Linked DNA regions of Rhodothermus marinus. The protein of the gene in region 1 interacts with the protein of each later gene in a pairwise test. Links are inferred from orthologs where the notes say so. Each region holds a gene or a part of one and is shown on either strand. Other genes may lie near its edges.

Region 1 (4,397 bases):
GCCGATTCGCTGCGGCTGTCTTCGATCAACATCAGCGCACGCACCTCGGCACTGGGGCCGCTGAGTTTGAATTCGTCGCTGGTGCTTTCGCCCTATGCGCTGGCGCCCGACGGACGGACCGTCAATCGCTATGTATTCGACCTGCGCCGTGGCCGTCTGGCCCGCATTACCAGCTTCCGGCTCAGCGCTTCCCTCAGCCTCCGAAGCCGTACCCGTCTGTCCGGCGCCGAAGCCGGCACGCCACCCCGTGCCCGCTTCGGCGACCCGTTCAGCCCGGACCCCATCACGAGCCCGATCCCGTCCCTGCTCGATCCGGCTCTGCACTACGCCGACTTTTCCATTCCCTGGTCGCTCAATCTGAACTTCAGCTACAGCATGAGCCATCCGGCCCAGCGATTGACCCGCAGCGCCATTCTGAATGTTTCGTTCGATTTCAATCTGACGCCAAAGTGGAAAGTCCAGGGACGCGGCGGCTACGACTTCGTCCGGGGCGAGCTGTCCACGACGAGCCTGTTCATCGTACGCGACCTGGGCTGCTGGCAGATGAGTCTTTCGTGGATTCCCTTCGGCCGCTATCAGTCCTATGCGTTTGAGCTGTATGTCAAAAGCGGACGCCTGCGCGACCTGCTGCGCCTGCGCCAGCCGCGCTCGGACATCCGCGGCCGCTTCCAGCAGTTGCTGTAACCCCTGAATTTTTCCACATTTTTTGCACAAATCTTTCTTTTATCACCGGCCGTTGCTATCGTTAAAAAGCCGTCAAAGAGGAACGCCTGTGGTTCTGGAAATTTAGGAGCCGTTCCTGCAGTCTGTTCTTTTTCACCAACGGGGTCGGGCCGAAGGGTCCACCCTGGAGCCTATGGGTAGATTTGCCTTCTGGCATCGCTTTTCCAAAGCCACACGCGCCGACCGCAGACTGGCGCGCCGCCTGGCCCGGCGCATTGAGGCGGACAGGGCCCTCGCCGAAACCACCAGCGTGCACGTGTACGTCCTGGAAGGACACGTGACGCTGTACGGGTTCGTGCGGGGCGAAGCGGCCCGTCGCCGCCTGCTGGACGTGGTACAATCGGTGTCGGGCGTGCGCTCGGTCGAGGCCAGCCTGCAGGTGCTGCCCGCGGAGGAACTGGAGCTGGTGGGCGCCTGAGATCAGGCGCGGCGCATCCAGGCGTTGTGAACGCGCTCGAAGCCCAGCCGGGCGTAAAAGCCGGCCGAGATGTCCGAGTCGCGCAGCACCAGCTCGGTCCCTCTGCAGCGTTCCAGCACGGCCTCGATGAGCCGGCGGCCGATGCCCAGTCCCTGCACATCCGGCTCGACGGCCAGGTCGCACAGGTAACTGTAGAGCACCCCGTCAGTCAGCACGCGGGCAATGCCCACCAGGCGGCCGTCGTGCCAGGCCGTCAGCACCAGCGAGGAATTTTCGAACATCTGCCAGACGCGCCCGGGGTCGTCGACGGGTCGCAGCAGGGGCGCCCGCCGGTAGAGCGTCATGATGCGCCCGGGCGTCAGCCCTTCCAGTCCTTCCCGAATTTCCAGTGTACCGGTCAGTTGTTGCATACGGGCCGGCATAACGTCTCCCTTCAGGCTGCGGCTACGCGCTGCAGCGCCTGGTTCACCTTGTCGGCCACCTCTTTGAAGAGCGTGGCCGTTTCGATCTCCAGGCCGCTCTGCTCCAGAATGGCACGCGCTTCTTCGGCGTTGGTGCCCTGCAGCCGCACGATCAGCGGCACGTTGATCTGGACCTTGCGGGCTGCCTCGACGATACCGCGGGCGACGCGGTCGCAGCGCACGATGCCGCCGAAAATGTTCACCAGAATGACCTTGACGTTCGGGTCCTTCAGGATGATGCGGAAGCCGGCCTCCACGGTCTCCGGACTGGCCCCGCCGCCCACGTCCAGGAAGTTGGCCGGTTCGCCGCCCGCCAGTTTGATCAGGTCCATCGTGGCCATGGCCAGCCCGGCACCGTTTACCATGCAGCCCACGTTTCCGGTGAGCCGCACGTAGTTGAGCCGGTACTTGCTGGCTTCGACCTCCAGCGGGTCTTCTTCGTGGATGTCGCGAAGCTCGGCCAGATCGGGATGCCGGAAAAGCGCGTTGTCGTCCAGGTTGATCTTGGCATCAACGGCCACCACGTCGCCCTGCTTCGTCAGCACGAGCGGGTTGATCTCGGCCAGCGAGCTGTCGGTCTCTTCGTAAGCCCGATAGAGTGCCTGGATGAACTGGACGGCCTGCTTGAAGGCGTTGCCCTCGAAGCCCAGTCCGAAGGCCAGCCGACGCGCCTGGAACGGGCGCAAGCCGATCGTGGGATCCACCCACACTTTCAGGATCTTTTCGGGACTCCGGGCGGCCACCTCTTCGATTTCCACACCGCCCTCCGTCGAGGCCATGATCACGTTCTGGCTCCGCTGGCGGTCCAGCGTAATGCCCAGGTAGTATTCCTTCGCAATATCGACGGCGCCGGCCACCAGCACGGCCCGCACCTTCTGCCCTTCGGGGCCCGTCTGGGGCGTGACCAGGTTCATGCCCAGAATGGCGCCGGCCTTTTCGCGCACCTCCTCAATGCCCTTCGCCAGCTTGACGCCCCCACCTTTACCACGACCGCCGGCATGGATCTGCGCCTTCACCACGAACAGCTCGTAGCCGTGCTCCTGCTGCAGACGGCGAGCGGCTTCGACCGCTTCCTCCACGGTGCGGGCCACGTAACCGGGCTGCGTGGCCACGCCATAGCGTTGCAGAATATCCTTGGCCTGATACTCGTGCAGTTTCATGGATCTTTCGGACTGCGTGAACTGAATGGATTGTCTAAAAGTACATGCCCGGGGCTAAAGAATCCACCCTGCCTGCAGCGAAATTTACTTTTTTGCGGGTTGTTCGCGCATGACGTTGATCGACCGCCATATCGTTCGTCGCCTGCTGCTCGGGTATCTGTTTTTCACGGGTGCCCTGATTGTCTTTTTCATCGTGCTTCACTACGTCGAGTACATCGACGACTTCATGGATCGGGGCGCTTCGATGCGCGAGGTTTTTCTGGTCTACTACCCCAGCTACATCCCCGAGATTGTGCGGCTGACCTCACCGCTGGCGCTGTTTCTGGCATGCCTGTACGTGACAGGGCGCATGGCACAGGGGCTGGAGATCGTGGCGCTGCAGATGAGCGGCGTCTCGCTCTACCGGTTGCTGCGCCCGTACGTCGCGCTGGGTCTGGTCCTTACCGGGTTCATGTTCTGGTTCAACGGCTGGGTGGTGCCGGTAACGAACCGCACCGTCGTGGCTTTCGACGAGAAATACCTGTCGAAGACCCCGCGCCAGTTCGATCTGAGCCACCTGCATCGCCAGGCGCGGCCCGGTCAGTTTCTCTCGGTGGGCTACTACGACCGTGAGCGGCGCATCGCCTATCGCGTCTCGCTGCAGCAATTTGCAGAAGGCCGGCGGCTGGTCTACCGGCTCGATGCCCCCCGCATGGAATGGAACGACTCCCTTCAGGCATGGATGGTACCCGAAGGCATTGCCCGGTATTTTGAGCCGGACGGACGCGAGGTGCGCCGGCCGGTACGCCACCAGCAACTGGACCTGCCGCTCTACCCGCGCGATCTGGCGCGCACCGAGCGGGAAGTGGAGGCCATGACGCTACCCGACGCGGCCGCCCATCTGGCCGCCCTGCGTCGCTCGGGTGCCGGCCACCTGGGACGCCCGCTGGTGGCCTATTACAGCAAGTTCGCCTATCCCTTCGCCAACCTGATCCTGGTGCTGATCGGCGTGCCGCTGGCCTCCGTACGGCGGCGCGGCGGCCAGGCCATCCAGATCGGCATCGGCTTAGGCGTGGCCTTCGCCTACCTGGCGCTGCAGAAGCTGATCGAACCCTTCGGATACACCGAGACGCTACCTCCGCTGCTGGTGGCCTGGCTGCCGCACCTGGTGTTTCTGGCGGGCGCGCTGGTGCTCGTCGCCCGGACGCGCACCTGATCAGGCCTCGCCACCGGGCCCCCCGAAGTGAATCGGCGGACCGGCTTCGGGCACTTCGATTTCGCCGTAGGTGGCCTCGTAGCGGCCGATATTGTCGGCCAGCGCCCGGAGCAGCCGTTTGGCGTGCGCCGGGGTGATGATGATGCGGCTCTGGACCCGGGCTTTGGGCAGCCCCGGCATGATGCGGATGAAGTCCAGAATGAACTCCTCGGCCGAATGGGCGATCATCACCAGATTCGCGTAGCGCCCTTCGGCCACCTCTTCGGGTAGCTCGATGTCGATGCGCTGCGGTTCGTTTCCCGGAAAGTTGAGGTTGCCCGCCATAGATCTTTCGTGTTCGGAATGCTTCGAGGTGGACAGGCTACGCCGAGCCGGTCGTCCAGGTTGCGTACATTTCCCCTTGTATTCCGTCCGCCCATGTCCTAATTTGTTGACAATCC
Region 2 (4,286 bases), 930 kb from region 1 along the record:
CAACTGGGTCCTGGCCATGACCGGCTACCGGCCCGACCTGGAGTTTCTGGAGCAGCTCGGCGTCCGGCTCGGTGACGATCCGGCCCGCACGCCCTGCTACGACCCCGAGACGTTCGAAACGAACCGGCCGGGGCTTTATCTGGCGGGCACGGTCTGCGGCGGATTGAACACGAGCCGCTGGTTCATCGAAAACGGCCGGCTGCACGCCCCGCGCATCATGGAGCACATCGCCACGGGCCGCGTGGCCGAAGCACCCGCCCTCGACGGCCAGCACTGGAAAACGGCGGAATAAGCCGAAACCTTGCGGTTTGCTCGACGTGCCTTCTGGAAAAAGCTATCGGCATTAAGGGCATACCATGCCTCGGCTGCAGCGCCGTGTTGAAATCATCCAGCAACTTCACCGCCTTCTACCCGAACTGCAGGAGAAATTCGGGGTGGAGCGGCTGGCGCTGTACGGATCGTTCGCCCGCGATCAGGCTTCTGAAGCAAGTGATGTGGACCTGATCGTGCACCTGAATCGACCGCTGGGGCTGGACTTCATCCGCCTGATCGACTTTCTCGAGGCCCATCTTGGACGGCCGGTGGATCTGGCCACTTACGAAACCCTGCAGCGCAATCTACAACAGCCTCATACAGCCCGAATCGCTCGGCGCATTCTTCGTTCGCTTCAATATGTCTCGGCGTCGCAGGGACATTGACTGCTTGCGAGACATTTATGAGAGCCTCCGGCGTATTCAACACTTTGCCGAAGGTCTCACGTTTGAAGCTTTTCTGGAGGATATCAAAACCCAGGATGCCATTCTGCGCAACTTCGAAGTGATTGGAGAAGCGACCAAACAGCTCTCCGAAACCTTAAGGACTCATTACGCGCAGTTTCCCTGGCGCGAACTGGCCCGCATGCGTGACAAACTGATCCACCACTACTTTGGGGTCAGCTATGAGATCGTCTGGCAAGTCGTGCAAGAGGTTCCACAGCTGCTGGTCGAAATTGAGCGAATCCTTCGCGACTTCGAACGGTCATGATTTCCCCAGCGACACCTGTTCGATCCAGCGCCACAGTTCGCGCAGGCCGAGGCCAGTGTGCGCCGAGGTGGGGATGATCGGCACTTCCATGGCGCGGGCCTGCAAGGCCCGTTCGGCTTCCCGGACGGCCTGCGCGCGCCGGTTGCCCGATACCTTGTCGGCCTTCGTGAGCGCGATCAGGTAGGGGACGTGCTGGCCGCGCATCAGGTCCATCATGGCCTCGTCGAGCGGCGTAGGCGGATGGCGGCTGTCGATCAGGTGCACCACGAGCGCCAGCGTGGGCCGCTCCTGCAGGTAGCGGGTGATGAGCCGTCCCCACAGCCGACGCTCCTGTTGCGAGGTGCGTGCATAGCCGTAGCCGGGCAGGTCCACGAAGTAGAGCTGCTCGTTGACCCGGTAGAAATTGAGCTGGCGCGTCTTGCCGGGCGTGCTGCTGGTGCGGGCGAGTCCGGGCGCCCGAAGCAGCGCGTTCAGCAGCGAGCTTTTGCCGACGTTGGAGCGTCCGGCAAACGCCACTTCGGGCAGCCCGTCGTCGGGCAGCTCCTCCCACCGCGTCACGCTCCGGAAGAAACGTGCCGCCGGCTTTTTCATGCGGGTTCGGGTTTCAGGCCAGTGCGCCCAGGTGTTCGCGTACGGTCTCGCCGATGAGCGCCGGGTTGCGAATGACCACGGCACCGGCTGCCTCCAGCGCCTTGAACTTCTCCTCGGCCGTGCCCTTGCCGCCCGCGATGATGGCTCCGGCGTGGCCCATGCGGCGTCCCGGCGGGGCCGTCGCGCCGGCAATGAACGCGAAGACAGGTTTGGTCATGTGCTCCTTGATGAAGGCGGCCGCCTCTTCTTCGGCCGTACCGCCGATTTCACCGATGAGCACGACCGCTTCCGTCTCCGGATCGTCCTGGAACAGCCGGAGCACGTCCGTAAAGCGCAACCCGATGATCGGATCGCCGCCAATGCCCACGGCCGTGCTCTGGCCCAGTCCCAGCCGCGTGAGCTGATCGACCGCCTCGTAGGTGAGCGTGCCGGAGCGCGACACGACGCCGATCGTCCCTTCTTTGAAAATCATGCCCGGCATGATGCCCACCTTGGCCTGTCCGGGCGTGATCACACCGGGGCAGTTCGGGCCGATCAGCTTGACCCCTTTCTGTTTCACGTAGTGATAAACCGGAATCATGTCGCGCACCGGAATCCCCTCGGTGATGCAGACGATCACCTCGATCCCGGCGTCGGCCGCCTCCAGAATGGCGTCGGCCGCAAAGGCGGGCGGCACGAAGATAATCGACGTGTTGGCTCCCTCTTTCTCGACCGCCTCGACCACCGTGTTGAAGACGGGACGATCCAGGTGCTTCTGACCGCCTTTGCCCGGCGTAACGCCGGCCACCACGTTCGTCCCGTACTCGATCATCTGCTGCGTGTGGAAGGTGCCCTCTTTCCCGGTGATGCCCTGCACCACCAGACGCGTGTTGCGATCGACCAGAATGCTCATGGGTCCTGTTCCGGCTTGTGAAAACGGGTTGGTTTCTGAAAGATAGAAAGCAGGTGCGCGTTTTCAGGCGGTGCCGCTCACTTCCATCAGGGCGCGGCCTACCCGGAGCAGCGTGGCCTCGTCGAAGTGGCGGCCCAGGAGCTGCGCCCCCACCGGAAAGCCGCTCGAATGCGTGCCCACCGGCACGACCAGTCCCGGAATGCCGGCCAGGTTGGCCGTCACCGTGTAAACGTCGCTCAAGTACATTTCAAGCGGGTCCGAAAGCTTGCTGCCCAGCGGAAAGGGCGGCGTGGGCGAGGCCGGCGTGAGCAGCACGTCCACCTGCTCGAAGGCGCGGTCGAAGTCCTGGCGGATCAGTCGCCGCACGCGCTGGGCCTTGGCGTAGTAGGCTTCGTAGTAGCCGGCCGAGAGCACGTAGGTGCCCAGCATGATGCGGCGCTTGACCTCGGTGCCGAAGCCCTCGCTCCGCGAGCGCACGTAGAGCCGGTAGATCACCGAGTCGTCGCTGTCGCTTTCGGCCAGCTCGCGCCGGATCTGCTGCACGTCGGCCCGGTAGCCGTAGCGGATACCGTCGTAGCGGGCCAGGTTGCTCGACGCCTCGGCCGTGGCCAGGATGTAGTAGGTGGCAATGCCGTACTCCGTATGGGGCAGCGACACTTCCTGCACCACGGCACCGACCGCTTCGAGCTGCGCCGCCCGCTCTTCGAGCACCTGTCGGAATTCCGGATCCAGTCCTTCGGCGAAGTATTCGCGGGGCAACCCGATGCGAAGCCCTTTGATGGGCTGGTCGAGCGCCTCCAGGTAGTCCGGCACTTCGACCGGCGCGCTCGTCGAGTCCCAGCGGTCCACCCCGGCGATCACCTGCAGAATCCGGGCGGCGTCTTCGACCGTGTGCGTCATGGGGCCGATCGTGTCGAACGACGAGGCGTAGGCCACCAGCCCGTAGCGACTCACACGTCCGTAGGTGGGCTTCAGCCCCACGATGCCACAGAAGGCGGCCGGCTGGCGGATGGAGCCGCCCGTGTCGCTTCCGAGCGCGGCCTGACACATCCGGGCCGCCACGGCCACCGCCGAGCCGCCCGAAGAGCCACCGGGCACGTAGTCGGGATTGATCGGATTGCGGGCCGGACCAAAGTACGAGGTCTCGTTCGACGAGCCCATGGCGAACTCGTCACAGTTCGTCTTGCCGATGAAGATGGCCCCGGCCTCCCGCAACCGTGTGATGACCGTCGCGTCGTAGAGCGAGACGAAGTTTTCGAGCATGCGCGAGCCGCACGTGACGCGCCGGTCTTTGATGCAGATCACGTCCTTGACGGCCAGCACCAGGCCGCCCAGCGGCGGCAGCGGCTCGCCCCGGGCCAGACGTTCGTCCAGCGCCCGCGCCTGTGCCAGCGCGCCTTCGGGATCGACCGAGATGAACGCGTTCAGGCGTGGGTTGTCGGCTTCGATCCGTTCCAAAAAAGACGAGACCAGCGCTTCACAACTGGTCTCGCCCCGTTCCAGCGCCCCTCGGGCGTCGGCGTAGGTCAGGTACTCCATGATGGCTTTCGGCCTGTCAGCTCTGGGTGGGTTCCGACGGCTGCGACGAACCGGCCGCCGGCTGCTGCGTCGGCGTCGCCGTGGTCCGCGCGGTCGGCGTTCCCTGCTGCGGCGCCCGGATCTGCGGCGTTTCGTCTACATCGACGGAAATCTCGCGGGAAATCTCCCGCGTGGCTTCCTTGAACTCCCGGATGCCCCGGCCCAGGCCCCGCGCAATTTCGGGAATGCGCTTGGCGCCAAA

What was found. The genes of interacting proteins can lie anywhere in the genome.
Region 2: the proteins of sucC (region 1) and sucD interact in binary tests that used the Escherichia coli proteins (3 or more experiments, as listed by UniProt). The link is inferred for Rhodothermus marinus from one-to-one orthologs.

The regions. Positions count from the first base shown.
Region 1 is NZ_AP019797.1:2,149,872-2,154,268, forward strand. The notes cover bases 669-3,666. They hold sucC (ADP-forming succinate--CoA ligase subunit beta), read right to left. Parts: upstream 2,763-3,666; coding sequence 1,575-2,762; downstream 669-1,574. Other genes in these bases: GYH26_RS09330 (putative LPS assembly protein LptD), read left to right, coding at 669-684; GYH26_RS09335 (BON domain-containing protein), read left to right, coding at 857-1,141; GYH26_RS09340 (GNAT family N-acetyltransferase), read right to left, coding at 1,144-1,563; GYH26_RS09350 (LptF/LptG family permease), read left to right, coding at 2,872-3,666. Outside these bases: more of GYH26_RS09330, read left to right, coding at 1-668; more of GYH26_RS09350, read left to right, coding at 3,667-3,957; GYH26_RS09355 (DUF3467 domain-containing protein), read right to left, coding at 3,958-4,281. UniProt on the Escherichia coli protein: Succinyl-CoA synthetase functions in the citric acid cycle (TCA), coupling the hydrolysis of succinyl-CoA to the synthesis of either ATP or GTP and thus represents the only step of substrate-level phosphorylation in the TCA.
Region 2 is NZ_AP019797.1:3,082,679-3,086,964, forward strand. The notes cover bases 568-3,454. They hold sucD (succinate--CoA ligase subunit alpha), read right to left. Parts: upstream 2,507-3,454; coding sequence 1,628-2,506; downstream 568-1,627. Other genes in these bases: GYH26_RS13435 (nucleotidyltransferase family protein), read left to right, coding at 568-698; GYH26_RS13440 (HepT-like ribonuclease domain-containing protein), read left to right, coding at 703-1,023; yihA (ribosome biogenesis GTP-binding protein YihA/YsxC), read right to left, coding at 1,018-1,614; gatA (Asp-tRNA(Asn)/Glu-tRNA(Gln) amidotransferase subunit GatA), read right to left, coding at 2,570-3,454. Also shown: GYH26_RS13430 (YpdA family putative bacillithiol disulfide reductase), read left to right, coding at 1-292; more of GYH26_RS13435, read left to right, coding at 357-567; more of gatA, read right to left, coding at 3,455-4,045; tatA (twin-arginine translocase TatA/TatE family subunit), read right to left, coding at 4,062-4,286. UniProt on the Escherichia coli protein: Succinyl-CoA synthetase functions in the citric acid cycle (TCA), coupling the hydrolysis of succinyl-CoA to the synthesis of either ATP or GTP and thus represents the only step of substrate-level phosphorylation in the TCA.